2 regions of the Gulosibacter sediminis genome follow, and region 2 is predicted to be linked to the other one. Evidence: riboswitches for the same ligand, from Rfam matches in the RefSeq annotation. Region 2 holds a riboswitch; the other holds the start of a gene.

Region 1 (8,931 bases), on a different contig from region 2:
GGCCCTAGTGCTGCGAGGTCGACCACGCGATCCGCAATCGTCGTCGCCTCTTGGCGGTCGTGCGTGACGTAGATCGCGGCCGTGCCCGTCGACTTGAGAATCGTGCGGAGGTCGACCGCGAGCCGCCCGCGCAGCTCGGTGTCGAGCGCCGACAGCGGCTCATCGAGCAGCAATAAGCGCGGCGTCACCGCGAGCGACCGAGCGAGGGCGACCCGCTGCGCCTGCCCGCCCGAGAGGGTCTGCACCGCGCGGTCTTCGTAGCCGGGCAGGTCGACGAGCTCGAGCATCTCCGCGACGCGCTCGCGGCGCTGCGCCTTCGGCATGCCCGCGACCTCGAGCCCGTAGGCGAGGTTCTTCGCGACGGAGCGGTAGGGAAACAGCTGGCCGTCCTGAAACACCATGCCGCACCCACGGCGGTGGGTGGGCAGCTCGTTCACGAGCTCGCCGCGCATCCGCACCTCGCCCGCGCTGACGCGTTCGAGGCCCGCGATGCCACGCAGGAGCGACGACTTGCCGAGGCCGGATGCGCCGAGCAGCGCGACGACCTCGCCATCGGCGACCGTGAGGTCGATGTCGCGCACGGGCGTGCTGCCGTCGGGGTAGCGCACGGTCACGCCGCGCAGTTCGAGTGCCGGTTCGGTCACCAGGCACCTCCGATCGTGGTTCGGGCCGGGCGTGGGCGCAGGTACTCGCTGAGCAGCATCATGGTGCCGCAGATGACGGCGAGGAGCACCGACGCCGCGAGCGCCATGCCGTAGTTGTCGCCGCCGGGTCGGCCGAGCAGGCGAGCGATGAGAATAGGCAGGGTCGCGCGCTCGGGCGAGGCGAGGAAGCTCGTGGCCCCGAACTCGCCAAGCGAGGTGGCGAACGCGAAGCCCGCCCCGATGCCGAGCGCCCGCGCGAGTACGGGTCCGTCGACGGTGCGCAGGATGCGCCAGGGCGTCGCGCCGAGGGTCGCTGCAGCGTCACGCAGTCGCGGGTCGATGGCGCGCATCGCGGGCACGAGTGAGCGCACGACGAGCGGCAGGGCGACAACCGCCTGCGCGAGCGGCACGAGCGTGCCGGAGTGCGCGAGCTGCGGAGCGACGGCCTGGAGCGAGACCACGTAGCCGAAGCCGAGGGTCACCGCCGAGACGCCGAGCGGCAGCATGATCGCGAGGTCGAGCACGCGCTGGCCGGCGGCCGCGACCCCACGCACGCGCCGTGATAACAGCAGCGCGAGGGGAATGCCGAAGAGCAGCGAGATCCAGGTGGCGTCGACCGCCGCCTGCAGCGAGTGCTGTAGCGCGGCGAGCACGGTCACTCCCCCAGAGAAGCCGTCGCCGCTGCTCGAGAGCGCCGCGTAGTTGTGCAGACTCCAAGCGCCGTCGACGCGCACCGAGCGGATGAGCAGGGTCGCGAGCGGCAGCAGCTCGAGACCGAACACCGTGAATGCGGCGATCACGGCGGCGGGGACGTCCTCGCGGCCCAGCGGCAGCTCGGGGTTGTCGCGAAGCTTGAGGCGCGACTCGGTGCGGCGGTTCAGCCGGGCCGAGACGACCAAGGTCGCGACGACGATGAGCAGTTGCAGAGTCGAAAGCACCGCCGCGGTCCGCAGGTCGAGGAACACCGTGGTCTGGGTGTAAATCTCGGTCTCGAGCGTACCCGGCGCGGGCGTGCCGAGCGTCAGCACGATGCCGAACGCGGTCGAGCAGAACAGCAGCACGAGACACGCCGAGGCGACGATCGCCGGCACGAGCTGCGGCAGCGTGACGGTGAGGAACGCGCGCGTTGGCGACGCGCCAAGGGTGCGCGCCGCCTCGGCGAGACGCGGGTCGAGGCCGCGCCAGAAACTCCCCACCTGCCGGGCAACGACCGCGACATTAAAGAAGACGAGCGCGAGCACGACCGAGAATGTCGTGCCGTCGAGCCCGAGCCAACCGAGGGGGCCGGTCGACCCAAGCAGCGCCCGGAAGGCGACACCGACCACCACGGTGGGGAGCACGAACGGCACGGTGATGAGGCCGCGCAGCAGCGCGCCGCCGGGCACGCGCCGGCGGTAGAGGATGCTCGCGGTCGGCACGCCCAGCACCACCGCGCCGAGCGCGGCGGCGAGGGCGAGGCCGATCGTGTTCGCAAGCAGCTGCCAGGTGCGAGCGCTGGTAAGCACCTCACCGTAGCCGGTGAGGTCGATGCCGGAGTCGCTCGAAATGCCTCGCCACAACATGCTGGCCACGGGCCAACCGAAGAAGACGGCGAGGAACGCGAGAACTGCGGCGCCCGCGACCCAGCTAGCTCGCCTCATACAGTGTGTTCCACTCCTCCAGCCAAGTGTCGCGGTTGCTCGCGACCTCAGCCGCGTCGAGGTCGAGTGGCTCATCGACGAGGCTCGCGTGCTTGGCCCACTCGCTCGGCAGCTCGACGGCGTCGTCGACCGGGTACATGTACATCGACTCGGGCAGTGCTTGCTGGAACTCCGTGCTCAGCATGAAGTCGATGAATGCCTGCGCGCCGGTCGGGTTCTCGGCGCCCTTCGTGACGCCGGCGTACTCGACCTGGGTCGTGCAGCTCGCCTCGAGCACGCCCGTGGTGCCGCCCGATTCGGCCGGCGACGACGAATAGCTCAGCACGAGCGGGAACTCGCCCGCGCCCTCGGCTCCCGAGAAATCGACGTAGTAGACGTCCGACCAGCTGCCCTCGACCTTGGCGCCGCCGTCGAGCAGTTGCTGCCAGTAGTCCTGCCAGCCGTCGCCGTACTCGGCGATGGTCGCGACGAGGAACGCGAGGCCGGGCGAGGAGGTGAGCGGGTTCGTCACGGCGAGCAGCGGCGCGTACTCGTCGGTGGCGAGGTCGTCGAGCGTCGTCGGCTCGTCGATGCCGTTTGATTCGAACCACTCGTGGTCGATGTTGACGCACACCTGGCCCTGGTCGATCGGCGTGAGCTGGTCGCTGAGCACCAGGTCGTCGGCGGATGCGGGCAGGCTCGGCGAGGTGTACGACGCGAGCACGTCGGCGTCGACCACGGTCTGCGCTGAGTAGTTGTCGAGGCCGTATACACCGTCGACGCCCGGGGCATCGCCCGCGAGCAGCAGCTGGCTCGTCACGACGCCGGCGTCGCCGGGCGAGGTGATGACGAGGTCATAGCCGGTCGCCGATTCGAACTCGGCGATGAGCTCGTCGCTCACGTTGAACGAGTCGTGCGTGAGCATCGTGACGGTGCCCGGGGCGGACGAGCTCGGCTCGTTTCCCCCAGCACCGCCGACAAGCGTGCACCCGCTCAGTAGCAGCCCCGTCGCCACGAGGGCGGCGGTTGAGGCAAGTCGGGTAGATGATCGACGTAGCATTCAGTCCTCCATTCGCATGGAGGGCATCCGCGCGCGACACAGCGCCCGGATGGAGAGAACTCGACTTCCTTCGCCGGTACTAGCCGGATCAGGTTCGAGGGTCTGCCAGTGTGGCACTCTCAGCGCCGCTCGGCGCTCCCCTGTCGTTCTCGTTCATCCTACCCGGCTGGCGGGCAGGGGCGAATCGGCCTAGACGAGGCCCTGCGCGATCATCGCGTCGACGACCTTGGTGACACCGGCGATGTTCGCGCCGAGCACGTAGTCGCTCGGGGCGCCGTACTCCTGCGCGGTGGCACGGCAGGTCTCGTGCACATCGACCATAATCTCTTCGAGGCGCGTCTCGGTGTAGTCGAAGGTCCAGCGGTCGCGCGAGGCGTTCTGCTGCATCTCGAGCGCGCTCGTGGCGACGCCACCGGCATTCACGGCCTTCGCCGGGCCGAACAGCACGCCTTCGGTCTCGCGCATGAGCGAGGCGGCGTCGGCGGTGAGCGGCATGTTCGCGCCCTCGGCGACGACCTTGAGGCCGTTGTTGATCAGCGTCTGCGCGGCGTGCACGTCGAGCTCGTTCTGTGTGGCGCAGGGCAGCGCGACGTCGACGGGTACCTGCCACACGTCGTTGCGGTTCTCGTGGAACTCAACGCGGCTGCTGCGGCGGTCGGCGTACTCGCTGATGCGGCCGCGCTCTTCGAGCTTGATCTGCTTGAGCAGGTCGAGGTCGATGCCGTCGGGGTCGTAGATCGAGCCCTTCGAGTCCGAGGCGGTCACGACGACCGCGCCGAGCTCCTGCGCCTTCTCGATCGCGTAGATCGCGACATTGCCCGAGCCTGAGACCGAGACGCGCTTGCCGTCGAAATCTTCGCCCTGGGTCGCGAGCATCTCGCGAGCGAAGAAGATGGTACCGTAGCCGGTCGCCTCGGGGCGCACGAGCGAGCCGCCCCACGAGAGGCCCTTGCCCGTGAGCACGCCCGACTCGAAGCGGTTGGTGATGCGCTTGTACTGGCCGAACATGTAGCCGATCTCGCGCGTGCCGACGCCGATGTCGCCCGCGGGCACGTCGGTGTACTCACCGATGTGGCGGTAGAGCTCGGTCATGAACGACTGGCAGAACGCCATGATGTCGCGGTCGCTGCGGCCGTGCGGGTCGAAGTCGCTGCCACCCTTACCCCCGCCGATGGGCAGTCCCGTGAGCGAGTTCTTGAAGGTCTGCTCGAAGCCGAGGAACTTCACGATGCCGAGGTTGACCGTCGGATGGAAGCGCAGCCCACCCTTGTACGGGCCGAGGGCCGAGTTGAACTCGACGCGGTACCCGCGGTTGATGTTGACGTTGCCCTTCGAGTCGATCCACGGCACACGGAAAATCACCTGACGCTCGGGCTCGCAAAGGCGGCGGATGACGTCCTGGTCGAGGTACTCCGGGTGCGTTTCGAGCACCGGGGCGAGTGAGTCGAGGACCTCGACCACTGCCTGATGGAACTCCGGCTCACCGGCGTTGCGGGCGAGCACATCGTTCTTGAGCGCCTCGATGGTGGCGTGCATTGTGGTCAAGGTGTGGATCCTCTCGGTTATCGTCCCTAGCCTTTGCAGCCTACTGCGCGCTGGCGTAATTTCTGCGCCGCACCAGCACTTGGCCCGCGGCGAAGCCGAGGCGCCACCAGCCCGGTGCCGTCGAAAGTGTCCCAGTTTCTCCGGTACGAAGAAACCCCAGAGCGTGTGCCGCGAAGGCCGCGCCCGCAGGCGGAAGCCGATCAGGAGCATCCTGATCGGCGATGTCGCTCGCGATCACGTCGTCGGGCAGCATGCGCGTCCACACATCGGTGCGCACCCGCTCGGCGAGCAGCTGGCCGAGTTCGTTGCCGGTTGCCTGCGTGATTTCGGCGATGCCCGCATCCGCGACGCGCGTGAGCACACCGGCGTCGATGGTCGTGACGCGGTGCCAGCCGCCGAGCGGCGGTCGGGTACCGGTCCAGGCCTCGTGCAGCCGCTCGGGCGGGAGCGGGATGCTGCGGGCCTCGGCGTCGGTCTCGGGTTCGCGGGCGAGGCGGTCGAGCATGCCCCGCAGCGGCACGACGGCGTCGAAGTAGCCGTCGAGCCGGTCGGATTCGTCGGCGTCGGTCACCCGTGCGCTCAGCGCGCGCACGCCGATGACGAGCGGCGAGTTGGTGAGGATGCCCGCGGGCCGCAGCACCGGCACCCAGAGCGCGATGCCGGATTCGGCGACCTGTTGGATGCGCACGCCCGAGTCCTCGATGCGGCCGGCGCGGCCGAGATAGGTCGCGAGGTCGGCGCGGGCGATGGGATTGCCGAGTTGCAGGGTCGCGGTCATGCGCGCAGCTTCTTGTCGGCGCGCATCTCGACCCGGGGGCCGACGTACGGCTGCCAGGCGGCGCGTTCGGCGTCGGTCAGCCGACGTGGGCGACCGCTCGCGGCGTCAATGAACACGATCGTGCTGCGCGCAACGGTGAAGAGCGTGCGCTCGGCGTCGCCCACGGGGCTCCACACCTCGTACGACACCTCGGCCGAGGCCGCGCCGATCTCACTGATCCACAGCGCGATGTCGAGGGGACGATGCAGTTGCGGAATCGGCGCTCGGTACTCGATCGACTGCGCGGCGATGAGCGTGTTCGTGTCGGCATCCGCGCCGGCGTTGACGACGCCGAGCGGCCTGGGTGGTTCGCCACTTTCAGGCGGAACCACCCAGAACGCCTGCACGCGGGCCTCTTCGAGCAGCGTGAACATGGTCGCGTTGTTGACGTGACCGTAGCCGTCGAGGTCGCGCCAGCGCACCGGAATCGGCACGTGGTAGCGACGCTCGCCGTCGACGTCGCCGCTCGACCAGCACTGTGCGCCGCTCGACATTAGTCGCGCGTGAGCTTGCGGTAGGTCACCCGCGACGGCTTGGCCGCCTCGGGGCCGAGCCGCTCGACCTTGTTCGCCTCGTAGCCCTCGAAGTTCCCCTCGAACCAGTACCAGTTCGATGGGTTCTCTTCGGTGCCCTCGTAGGCGAGGATGTGCGTCGCGACCCGGTCGAGGAACCACCGGTCGTGGGTGATGACCACAGCGCAGCCGGGGAACTCGAGCAGCGCGTTCTCGAGGCTCGAGAGGGTCTCGACGTCGAGGTCGTTCGTCGGCTCGTCAAGCAGCAGCAGGTTGCCTCCCTGCTTCAGCGTGAGCGCGAGGTTGAGGCGGTTGCGCTCACCACCCGAGAGCACGCCGGCCTTCTTCTGCTGGTCGGGACCCTTGAAGCCGAATGACGAGACGTAAGCGCGCGAGGGAATCTCGACCTGGCCGACCTGGATGTAGTCAAGTCCGTCGGAGACGACCTCCCACACCGACTTTTCGGAGTCGATGCCCGAGCGGCCCTGGTCGACGTACGAGATCTTGACGGTCTCGCCGACTTTGAGGTCGCCGCTGTCGAGGGGTTCGAAGCCGACGATGGTCTTGAACAGCGTCGACTTACCGACACCGTTCGGGCCGATGATGCCGACGATGCCGTTGCGCGGCAGCGAGAACGAGAGGTTGTCGAAGAGCACACGGTCGCCGAAGCCCTTCTTCAGGTCTTTCGCCTCGATGATGATGCTGCCGAGGCGCGGCCCCGGCGGAATCTGGATCTCTTCGAAGTCGAGTTTGCGGGTGCGCTCGGCCTCGGCAGCCATCTCTTCGTAGCGCGCGAGACGCGCCTTCGACTTCGCCTGGCGGCCCTTCGAGTTCGAGCGAACCCACTCGAGCTCTTCGGCGAGACGCTTCGCGAGCTTCGCATCCTTCTTGCCCTGCACCTGCAAGCGGGCCTGCTTCTGCTCAAGGTAAGTCGAGTAGTTGCCCTCGTAGGGGTAGAGGCGACCGCGGTCTACCTCGGCGATCCACTGGGCGACGTGGTCGAGGAAGTACCGGTCGTGCGTTACGGCGATGACTGCGCCGGGATACTTCTGCAGGTGCTGCTCGAGCCAGAGCACGCTCTCGGCATCGAGGTGGTTGGTGGGCTCGTCGAGGAGCAGCAGGTCGGGCTTCTCGAGCAGGAGCTTGCACAGCGCGACGCGGCGACGCTCGCCACCCGACAGATTCGTGACGGGCTCGTCGGCGGGCGGGCAGCGCAGCGCATCCATCGCCTGCTCGAGCTGGTTGTCGAGGTCCCACGCGTCGGCCGCGTCGATCTCGGTCTGCAGCGAGCCCATTTCTTCCATGAGCGCGTCGAAGTCGGCGTCGGGGTTTGCCATCTCGGCCGAGATCTCGTTGAATCGGTCGAGCTTCGCCTTGATGGCGCCGACACCCTCCTCGACGTTCTCGCGGACGGTCTTCTCCTCATTCAGCGGCGGCTCCTGCAGCAGGATGCCGACGGTGAAGCCCGGCGTGAGCTTCGCATCGCCGTTCGAGGGCTCATCGAGACCGGCCATGATCTTGAGGATGGTGGACTTACCGGCACCGTTGGGACCAACCATGCCGATCTTGGCGCCGGGGATGAAGGACATGGTCACGTCGTCGAGGATGAGCTTGTCGCCCACCTTCTTGCGAGCGCGGACCATTTGATAGATGTACTCGGCCATATGTTCCAGTCTACTTACCAGTCGATGTCTTGGGTCTTACCGATGAGGCACTTGCCAGTGCTCATGGGCTCGGCAACCATCGAGGCGTACCCCTTGCTGCCGCGCTGCCCGATGAGGCACTGGTCGTCGGGCATCTTGACCGACACGATGATGTAGTCAGTGTCGAGGTCGATGGTGGTCTTGTCGAACGTGACCTCCATCTGTGACTTGTCGAAGCCCGCGTCGACGAGGGTGTCGACGAAATCGTGCGAGCTCGCCTTGTCGTTGTCGGCGAGCATGCCCTTCAGCGTCGCATCGAAGAAGGCCTTGTTCGCCTCGGCTCCCCCGTTCGGGTCAAACGTTGGCTCGGCGGTCTGCGTCGCCTGCGTCTCATTGGGTTCGGGGTCGGCGTTGCCGGCACAACCCGCGAGGAGGGCGATCGCTGCCGCCGCGGTCACAAGCAGGCGGAACGGGCCGGGCGTCCGAGACGTGCGCACTCGCATCCTTTCAACGACTCTCTAGAGGCGATGGCCGAGAGGCGGCCATGACGAACCCACACTACTGGAGCGGCATGGCCGGTCCCTCCGTTGAGCCGCTGACTGCTCGGCCCAGCTGAAGCAGGTCACGGTGCGTCCTGCCACCGCTTCAGCAGTTGGTCTGGAGCGGACGTCAGCGCCGTGTCGGACGTGGTGGTGGCGCGTACTTTCTGTTGGCGGTGTCGCCTCGCGCGGGTTGCGGAGGTACCTGCCACCAAACTTGGCCCGCCTCCAGCCCGGCCAGCAAGAATGCAGCGCCACTACTGGCTCAGAACGTCGGCTCGACCACCGCGTCGGTAAGACCTGCCCACGCAGGCGGCGCCGTTACAGACTCGGGCTCGCTCGCCGAGGGGGTCTCGATCTGCTGCGGCTTCGGCCGTTGCGCATAGGCGAGGTCGCGACCGATGTGCGAGGCAATGACTTCGATGCCGTTGCCGGTCGAGCCGTCGGAGCGCTCGAAGGTCGTCACGCGCTGCTTTCCAGTGAGGATGACGCGCTGACCCTTGTCGAGCACCTCGCTGGCGTTGTTCGCGAGCTTGCCGAACGCGGTAACCG
Region 2 (8,931 bases):
GCGGTGTATCTGCCCGACAGCATCCTTGCCGTTGACCGGCAGCGCGGCGACGCGCGTCGCTACGACTTTGACTTTGACTACGAGGGCGCCTCGACCATCGGCGTCGCCCGCAGCGAGACCGTGTCGCCATTCACCGCGGCGCCGGCCTCGGCCGAGGCGAGCCGCGACCACGCGCCGGGGGAGTATGCCGCGCTCGTGCGTGAGGCGAAGCATTCGTTCGCACGCGGTGACCTGTTCGAGGTCGTGCCGGGCCAGGCGTTCCGTCGCCCCGTGCGCACCTCGCCGGCGCAGGTGTTCCGCAACCTCGTGCGCGACAACCCCGCGCCCTACGGCGCGCTCATGAACCTTGGCGACAACGAGTTTCTCGTCACCGCGAGCCCCGAGATGTTCGTGCGTGTGCACGGCTCGCGGGTCGAGACCGCGCCGATCTCGGGCACAATCGCCCGCGGCGCCGATGCGATCGAGGATGCCGACCGCATCCGCACCCTGCTCAACTCTGACAAGGACGCCTCGGAGCTCACGATGTGCACCGACGTCGACCGCAACGATAAGTCGCGCATCTGCGAGCCTGACAGCATCCGCATTATCGGGCGCCGCCAGGTCGAGCTCTACTCGAAGGTGATCCACACCGTCGACCACGTCGAGGGCAGGCTGCGCGAAGGCTTCGACGGGCTCGACGCGATCGCGACGCACATGTGGGCCGTGACCGTTACCGGGGCCCCGAAGATCTGGGCGATGCGGTTCATCGACGAGCACGAGCGCTCGCCGCGCACCTGGTACGCCGGCGCGCTCGGGGTGCTCTATGCCGACGGCGACGTCAACACCGGCCTGACAATTCGCGCGGCGATGATCCGCGAGGGCATCGCCGAGGTGCGCGCCGGTGGCACGCTGCTCATCGACTCGACGCCCGAAGACGAAGAGCGCGAGACCGAGATGAAGGCGCAGGCGCTGATCGAGGCGATTGCGGCGGGCCCGGATGCGACGGCCGCGGCCGAAACTGAGACCGAGCCGGTCGCCGCGAGCGGCGCGGGGCACCGCATTCTCATGTTCGACCACGAGGACTCGTTCGTGCAGATGCTTGCCGGCTACCTGCGCGCGACCGGAGCCGAGGTGCGCACGGTGCGCGTGCCGCGGGGTGGGCTTTCGGAGGCCGACATTCAGGCCGCGCTCGACGACGCCGACCCGAGCCTCGTCGTGATGTCGCCGGGGCCTGGCAACCCGCGCGACTTCGAGGATGCGCGCATCCTCGCCGCCGTCGACGCTCGCGGCCTCGCCGTGTTTGGCGTGTGCCTCGGGCAGCAGGCGATCGGCGAGTACTTCGGTGCGTCGCTCGGCCAGCTCGGGTATCCGCTGCACGGCAAGGAGCGCGAAGCGGTGCGAGTGGCCGAGGGGTTCCTCGACGAACTGCCCGAGCGCATCGTGACCGGCCGCTATCACTCGCTGTATATCGATCCGGCGACGCTGCCCGACGAACTCGTCGTCGTCGCGAGCGACGACGACGGCGTGCCGATGGCGATTCAGCACCCCGCGCAGCCGTGGTTCGCGGTGCAATTCCATCCCGAATCGCTCATGACGCTGCGCGATGCGGCAGGTCGCCGCATCATCGACGCGGTGTTCGAGCGCATCCCCGCGCCGCAACTTTCGGCGCGCTAGCCGGGCGTGTTGCGCGGGCCTGCTTCGACGGGCCGCAGAGTGGACGCAATGTGCCGTGAAACCCTTGGTCAGGCGGGTTTTTGGGTGCAATTTGTCACGTGACGAATGGTTGCGAAGAAACCGGTCAAAATTGGGGCATATTCGTCGGCGCGTCGATTACCAACCGTTCACCGATTGAGCCCAAAATCGAGCGGTGAATACGCGTATTGATTTCCGTTACCTCTCCGAAGACGACACGATCGCCGCTGGAGTGATGGACATGGCCGCCTGCGTCGATGCGATGGAAGAGACCTTCGCGCTCTACGCCGCCGGCGACTACCGCATGGCCGGCCCGAACAACGACTCGCACGGCGCCCGCATGATTTTCCCCGATGACCCGCCGTTCGAGAATATGCCCGCGAACAGCGACGACCGCCGCTTTACCGCGATGCCGGCCTACCTCGGTGGCTCGTTCGGCACGACGGGCGTGAAGTGGTACGGCTCGAACCTCGCGAACCGCGACAAGGGCCTGCCGCGCTCGATCCTCATGTTCATGCTCAACGACACCGACACTGCGGCGCCGCTCGCGCTCATATCGGCCAACCTGCTCTCGGCGATGCGCACCGGCGCCGTCTCGGGGGTCGCCGCCCGCCACTTTGCCCGCAGCGACTCGCGCGTCGCTGGCGTGATCGGCCCGGGTGTCATGGGGCGCACGACACTCGCTGCGCTCGCGGTGGCGTGTCCGATGCTCGACACCGTTCGGGTGCGTGGCCGCAGCCAGCAGGGCATCGATGACTTCCGTGCGTGGGTGGGCGAGTTCGTGCCGCAGATCACGACAATCGAGCAGGTCGACAGCGACGAGGCCGCGGTGCGCGGCAGCGATGTTGTCGCGGTCTGCACGACTGCGAAGGCAGGTGACGTCGATGCGTACCCGCTCATTCGCCGAGAGTGGCTCGAGGCAGGCGCGTTCGTGACGATGCCGGCCGCCGCGAACATCGACGAGGGGCTCGAGGCGCAAGAGGTGCGCAAGGTTGTCGACTCGTACGGTCTCTACGAAGCGTGGGGCATGGAATTCCCGACACCGACGCACCACCACGTCGGCATCATCGGCAACAAGTTCCTCGACCTCGTCTCTGAAAACAAGCTGCGTCACTGGGACATCGAGGAGCTCGGCCCCGTCGTCGAACGCCGCACCGAGGGCCGCCGCACGCCCGAGGAGATCGTGCTCGTGTCGATCGGTGGCCTGCCGATCGAGGACGTCGCGTGGGGCACCGTGCTGTACCGCAACGCCCTCGAGCGGGGCATCGGCACGAGCCTGCCGCTCTGGCAGACACCGGCACTCGTCTGACACCGCGCGACGGCGGTCATCGCCGTCGCGTGACCCAGCTGTCCTATAGACGGCGCAGGGGGTATATATCTCTCTTCTGCGTCACCTCTGGGGCAGCTGGGACACGGCAGCCGAGTGAAGCGGCGCTAGAAGGCCCGGTAGTCGACCTTTTCGAGGCGGGGGCCACGGCGTGGGCGGCGCGGGCCAGCCGCGAGCAGTAGGCGCACGGCGCGGAAGCGCTGGCCGCGCCACGGTTCGAGCGCGGCGAGCATCTCGTCGTCGCTGAAGTCGCGGCCCTCGAGCGCGTGGCCGACGTACTTGCGCAGGTGATAGTCGCCGACCGACACAGCATCGGCGTCGCCGAGGGCGCGCTGCGCGAGCTCCGCGCTGGTCCAGCGGCCTACGCCCGGAAGCGACTCGAGCCGCTCTCGGGCCACGGCGGCGGGGTGCTGTGCGAGCCGGTCGATGGCGCTCGCACGCTCGGCGAGCCGCGCGACGGTGCGGCTGCGCGCCGGTTCGACGCCCGCGCGGTGCCACTCCCAGCTCGGCACACGTCGCCACGCGGCGGCGGACGGCGCCACGCGCATGCGGGCCGCGAGCTCGGGCGGCAGCGGACCGGGTGCGGCCTCGCCGAAGCGCAGCACAAGGCGCCGGTATGACGCCGTCGCCTGCTGCACGATCACCTTTTGCTCGAGCACCACGGGAACGAGTTCGGCGAACACCGCGCCGGTGCGGGGCACGCGCATGCCGCTCGCGCGCCGAAACTCGGCCCGGACCTCAGGAAGTAGCGGGTCGAAGCCCGCGGCGTCGTCGGCCGCCCCGCAGATCTCGGGCGCGGCCTCGAGTGCCGCCTCGGCGCCGTCGCCCCACGCGCGGGCGCGCAGCGTGCCGCCCGCGAGCTGCGTGAGCCGCAGTGTTGCGCTGGCATCGCCGAAGCGGCGGGCGAGCAACGCATCCGTGCCGCCCGCAAGCCACTGGAACGTTGGATCCCCGGCGCCGTGCTGCAGCGCCGACAGGGTGAGCCCCAGATCGGTACGGTGCGGCGGCTGCCACTCGCGCTCAAGGAAACTGCTCATGTGAACATGCTCCTCCGAGGCTCCGACACGGCCGGGCAGGCGCGCGGTTGATGCACAACGATGGTCGTGCCGAGATTGGCAAGTGGGGCGCGCCGCCGACACCGCCCGAACGACCCGCGGCTAGCGGAAGACGATGGTGCGGTGCCCGTCGAGCAGGATGCGGTGCTCGGCGAACCACTTCACGGCCTGCGTGAGGGTACGCGACTCTTCGTCCTGGCCCATGGCCTGCAGCTCGGCGACGGTGTCGGCGTGGTCGACGCGGCGCACGTTCTGCTCGATGATCGGGCCCTCGTCGAGGTCGGTGGTCACAAAGTGGGCGGTCGCGCCGACGAGCTTCACGCCTCGAGCGTGGGCCTGACGGTACGGGTTCGCGCCCTTGAAGCCGGGCAGGAACGAGTGGTGAATGTTGATGAGCCGACCCTCGAGCGCGGCGCAGAGCTCGGGTGAGACGATCTGCATGTAGCGAGCGAGCACGACGAGCTCGATGTCGTCGCTCTCGACGACTTCGAGCACGCGGCGCTCGAAGTCCGCCTTCTCTTGCGCGTTGCGCACGGGGCGGAACTCGAACGGCACATCGTAGAAGCCGGCCAGCTTGCCGAGCACTTCGTGGTTCGCCATGACCCGAGGAACGGTGATCGGCAGGTACCCCGCACGCTGACGAAACAGCAGGTCGTTCACGGCGTGCTCGGCCTTCGAGCCGAGCACGAGCGTGCGCAGCGGGCGGTGTGCCTCGTCGATGTGCACCTCGGCCCGCAGGGCGTCGCGCACCTCGTAGATGCCGGCCTCGAAGTCGGCACGGCTCGACGACGTCTCGACCTCGCAGCGCAGGAAGAAGCGGCCGGCATCGAGCGACGAGAACTGCTGCAGCTCGACAATGTTGCCGCCTCCGCGCGTGATCGCTCCCGTGAGCTCGTGCACGATTCCGGGCTGATCGTCGCAGACGAGGGTCAGCACAAGGTGCGAAGCGGGCGATGCGGCGGCGTTCGAGGGCGTGTCAGTCACCGCACCAGCGTAGCCTCAGAGCGTGCCAGAAACCTCGTCACGCGCGCCAGAACGGCCGTTTCCGCTGATCCCGCTCATCACACTCGCCGCCGCGACATTCCTCTCGGTGACGGTCGAGATGCTGCCCACGGGGCTCATGCCGCTCATGTCAGCGGGACTCGGCGCGAGCGAGTCGCAGATCGGCCTGCTCATGACGATCTTCGCGTTCACTGTCGTCGCACTGTCGACGCCGCTCGTCTACCTGCTGCAGCGGGTGCCGAAGCGCATCCTGCTCGTCGGCGTGCTCACGGCCTTCGCGATCGGCACAATCGGCACCGCGTTCGCGCCGAGCTACACCATCGTCGTGCTCACCCGCATCTTCACGGGCGCCGCACACGGCGTCTTTTGGGCGACCGTGACGTCGTACACCGGCGCGCTCGTCACCTCGAAACAGCTCACGAAGGCGGTGTCGATCACGGGCGGCGGCGGTGGCCTCGCGTTCGTGCTCGGCGTGCCGCTCGGCACCGCGCTCGGGCAGGTGCTCGGCTGGCGCACGACGTTCTTCGCGATCGCCGCGCTCTGCGTGCTCGTCGCGGCGCTGCTCTGGTTCGTGCTGCCGAAACGGGTCGAGGAGCAACCCGAGACCTCGGCCATCGAGGTCGTGCCCGCCCCGCAACCGATTGGTGACGTCGAGAAGACCGGCCTCGACGGCCCTCGGGTGCCACGGCCAACCCGCTCGATGTATCTCGTCGCCCTGCTCATATTGCTGTGCGCGCTGACGATGTCGGGCAACTACTCCTTCTACTCCTACATCTCGCCGTACCTGCTCGGCATTGTCTCGCTGCCGCCCGAGTGGCTCGCGACCGCACTCTTCGCCTTCGGCATCACCTCGGCGCTGGCGACGATGATCACCGGCCTGCTCTTCTCGAACCGGTCGACGCTCGGCCTTGCGGTCGCGTACGCCTGCATGCTGCTCGGCGCGGGGAGCCTCGCGTTCGCGCCGCAGGTGCTGCCGCTCGTCGTCGTGGGGCTTGGGCTCTGGGGCGCCGGGATGGGCTTCCTCCCGACCCTGCTCCAGTCGCGTCTGCTCGCGGTTGCGCCACGCAAGCACCGCGACCTCTCAAGCGCGCTCTACACCTCGGGCTTCAACCTCGGCATCGGCTCGGGCGCGTTCATCGGCGGCCTCCTCCTCGACGACTACGGCATCTGGTCGGTCGCGCCCGCCTTCCTCACCCTGGTCGGCTGCGCATTCATCGGCATGATGGTGATGGACTTTCGGCAGCGACGCGCGGCGGTCGCAACCCCGCCCATCCGCTGATTCGCGGCACCGCGGCCAGCGAGCGCGAGCCGGCGTGCGCTAGCCTGGCCGAAGACACGGGGTGCCCCACCGAGGGGCTGAGATCACACCCGAGAACCTGATCGAGTTCGCACTCGCGGAGGGATGTCGCGGCGACGTTGGTACGTCGGCACGCGCCGGCTTGCTGGCGTCGCATTCGTCCTCGTAGCGGCTCAGGAAACCGAGGTCGACCATGATTGCCAACGTTCTCTCGATTGCCGGAACCGACCCGAGCGGCGGCGCGGGCATCCAAGCCGACCTCAAGGCCTTCGCGGCGCAGGGCGCGTACGGCATGAGCGTGATCACCGCGGTCGTCGCGCAGAACACGCACGGGGTGCGCGACATCGTCGCCCTCGAGCCCGACTTCGTCGCGGCGCAGCTCGCCGCGGTGACCGACGATGTACGCGTGGACGCGATCAAGATCGGCATGGTCGCGAACGCGGGCATCGTCGCGGCGATCGCGCGCGGCCTTGACACGGTGCCTGAGGTGCCGGTCGTGCTCGATCCGGTGATGGTCGCGAAGAGCGGCGACCACCTGCTCGCGCAGGACACGGTGGCGGCGATCCGTGACGAGCTGCTGCCGCGGGCCACCGTCATCACTCCAAATCTGCCCGAGGGCTCCGTGCTCGCGGGCGGCGCCGAACCCCGCGACGTCGAGGGGATGCGCGAGCTGCTCCAGCGCCTGCGCGGTTGCGGCAGCGAGTGGGTGTTGCTCAAGGGCGGGCACCTCGCGGGGGAGGCGAGCGTTGACCTGCTCGCGAGCGGGCACGCCGACGAGCCGTGCGCGCGCGAGTACGCGGCCCCGCGCATCCGCACCCGCAACACCCATGGCACGGGCTGCACCCTCTCGGCCGCGATCGCGGCGCTCCTACCACGGCACGACGTGCCCACGAGCGTTGAGCTGGCGAAGCGGTACCTCACGGGCGCGCTGCGGCACGCCGACGAACTCGAGGTGGGTTCGGGGCACGGGCCGGTGCATCACTTTCATGAGCTCTGGCCCGTGCCCGCGGTCGTTGGCGCGTAGCCGCTAGTTCTTCACGAGCCCGCCGTCGACGACGAGGTTCTGCCCGGTCACGGCGCGCGCCCACGGCGACGCGAAGAACAGGGCGGCGTCGGCGAACTGCTCGGGCGTCGTGACCGAGCGCAGTGGGGTGCCCTGCGCGATGGCGTCGAACACCGCATCCGGCGTCGCGGCGCTCGCGTCGGTGGTGCGCAGCAAGCCGCCGCTGATCATGTTCACGGTGATGCCGCGAGGCCCGAGGTCGTCGGCGAAGGTGCGCGTGAGCGAGAGCAGTGCGGCCTTCGCGGCGGTGTAGTCGTGGTACGGCACGACGGGGTACTGAAACAGGTTCGTGCCGATGTTGACGACCCGGCCCGAACCCGCGCGGGCGAAGTGCGGGGCGGCCGTCTGAATCACGTTGAGCGCGCCGCGGATTGTGCCCGAGAACTGCGTGTCGAAGTCGGCGTAGTCGATCTCGTCGGCCTTCGCGCGCGCGTCGCCGTTGAACGAGAAGTCGATGAGCGCGTTGTTGACGACGGTGGTCACGGGCGCACCGAATGCGGCATCGGCGGCGGCGAAGAGTTGCTCGACCTCGGCGGGGTCGCGCACGTCGGCGCGAGCGGCCACCACGCGGCCGGGATTCGTCGCCTCGAGCTGCTCGGCCGCTTCGCGGCTGGTGCGGTAGTTGACAACGACGCGGGCGCCTTCGCGCACGAACGCCTGGGTGAGGGCGCGGCCGAGTCCGCGCGCGCCGCCCGTGACGAGCACGAGCTGCTCGGCCAGGGGGAGCGCGGTGGTGGGGTCGATGGTGGTGGTCATGCGTGGGCCTTTCGGGTGGAAGCGGATGCGGTGTGCCAGGCCGCGGCGAGGCCGCGGGCGGTGAGTGTGGGGTCGGGTGCGGCGCAGATCGCCGAGACGAGGGCGATGGCCGCCGCGCCGGCGTCGCGGAGCGGGGCGACGTCGTCGGGACGGATGCCGCCGATCGCGACCGCTGGCAGTGGGGTGCTCGCGGCGAGGGCGGCGAAACCCGCGATGCCGAGGGCGGGCGGATGGTCGGGCTTCGTCGAGGTCGGGCGGATCACGCCGATGCCGAGGTAGTCGACCGTGCCGACCGGCAGCGCGGCAACGGCCGCGAGGTGGGCGGACGTGTTCGCGGTGAGGCCGACGATCGCGTCCGGGCCGAGCGCGTCACGGGCCTCGCGCACCGCGGCGTCGCCCTGGCCGAGGTGCACGCCGTCGAGGCGAATGCCGAGTTTGCGCGCCGCGATCGCCACGTCGAGGCGATCGTTGATAAGCAGCGTCGCGCGGCCGTCGATCACCTCGGCGAGCCGTTCGATGTCGCGGAGTTGGTCCTCAGCGCTGCGGCGCTTTTCGCGGTACTGCACCGTCGTGACGCCGCCCAACACGGCCGCGTCGACGGTCGAGAGCAGGCCGCGCTCGCCCGTGAGGTGGCGGTCGGTGACGAGGTAGATGCCGGTGACGGGTGCGGGTGGTTGCCCGGTTGTGCAGCCGGTCGGCGTTGTGCCGTGGGCTGGCTGCGCGCTCTCGGCGGTCATGCCGCGTCGCCCGTCGTGGCCCG

What was found. A riboswitch is a leader RNA that binds a small molecule or an ion and turns the genes downstream of it on or off. The one in region 2 is predicted to bind thiamine pyrophosphate.
Region 1: another riboswitch for thiamine pyrophosphate. It lies ahead of QM019_RS06865 (thiamine ABC transporter substrate-binding protein); the one in region 2 lies ahead of thiD (bifunctional hydroxymethylpyrimidine kinase/phosphomethylpyrimidine kinase).

The regions. Positions count from the first base shown of each region.
Region 1 is NZ_JASCYH010000015.1:21,083-30,013, reverse strand. Features, by position in the region: gene QM019_RS06875 (ABC transporter ATP-binding protein) at 1-644, opposite strand, end outside; gene QM019_RS06880 (rhomboid family intramembrane serine protease) at 1-67, shown strand, start outside; gene QM019_RS06870 (ABC transporter permease) at 641-2,284, opposite strand; gene QM019_RS06865 (thiamine ABC transporter substrate-binding protein) at 2,271-3,188, opposite strand; TPP riboswitch at 3,372-3,475, opposite strand; gene gdhA (NADP-specific glutamate dehydrogenase) at 3,513-4,859, opposite strand; gene QM019_RS06855 (DUF8185 domain-containing protein) at 4,909-5,646, opposite strand; gene QM019_RS06850 (acyl-CoA thioesterase) at 5,643-6,179, opposite strand; gene ettA (energy-dependent translational throttle protein EttA) at 6,179-7,861, opposite strand; gene QM019_RS06840 (DUF6993 domain-containing protein) at 7,876-8,337, opposite strand; gene QM019_RS06835 (single-stranded DNA-binding protein) at 8,645-8,931, opposite strand, start outside.
Region 2 is NZ_JASCYH010000042.1:9,493-18,423, forward strand. Features, by position in the region: gene QM019_RS11090 (anthranilate synthase component I) at 1-1,653, shown strand, start outside; gene QM019_RS11095 (tyramine oxidase subunit B) at 1,847-2,980, shown strand; gene QM019_RS11100 (DNA-3-methyladenine glycosylase family protein) at 3,106-4,035, opposite strand; gene QM019_RS11105 (formyltetrahydrofolate deformylase) at 4,156-5,037, opposite strand; gene QM019_RS11110 (MFS transporter) at 5,060-6,334, shown strand; TPP riboswitch at 6,382-6,475, shown strand; gene thiD (bifunctional hydroxymethylpyrimidine kinase/phosphomethylpyrimidine kinase) at 6,546-7,376, shown strand; gene QM019_RS11120 (3-oxoacyl-ACP reductase) at 7,380-8,171, opposite strand; gene thiE (thiamine phosphate synthase) at 8,168-8,908, opposite strand; partial or broken gene QM019_RS11130 (hypothetical protein) at 8,905-8,931, opposite strand, start outside.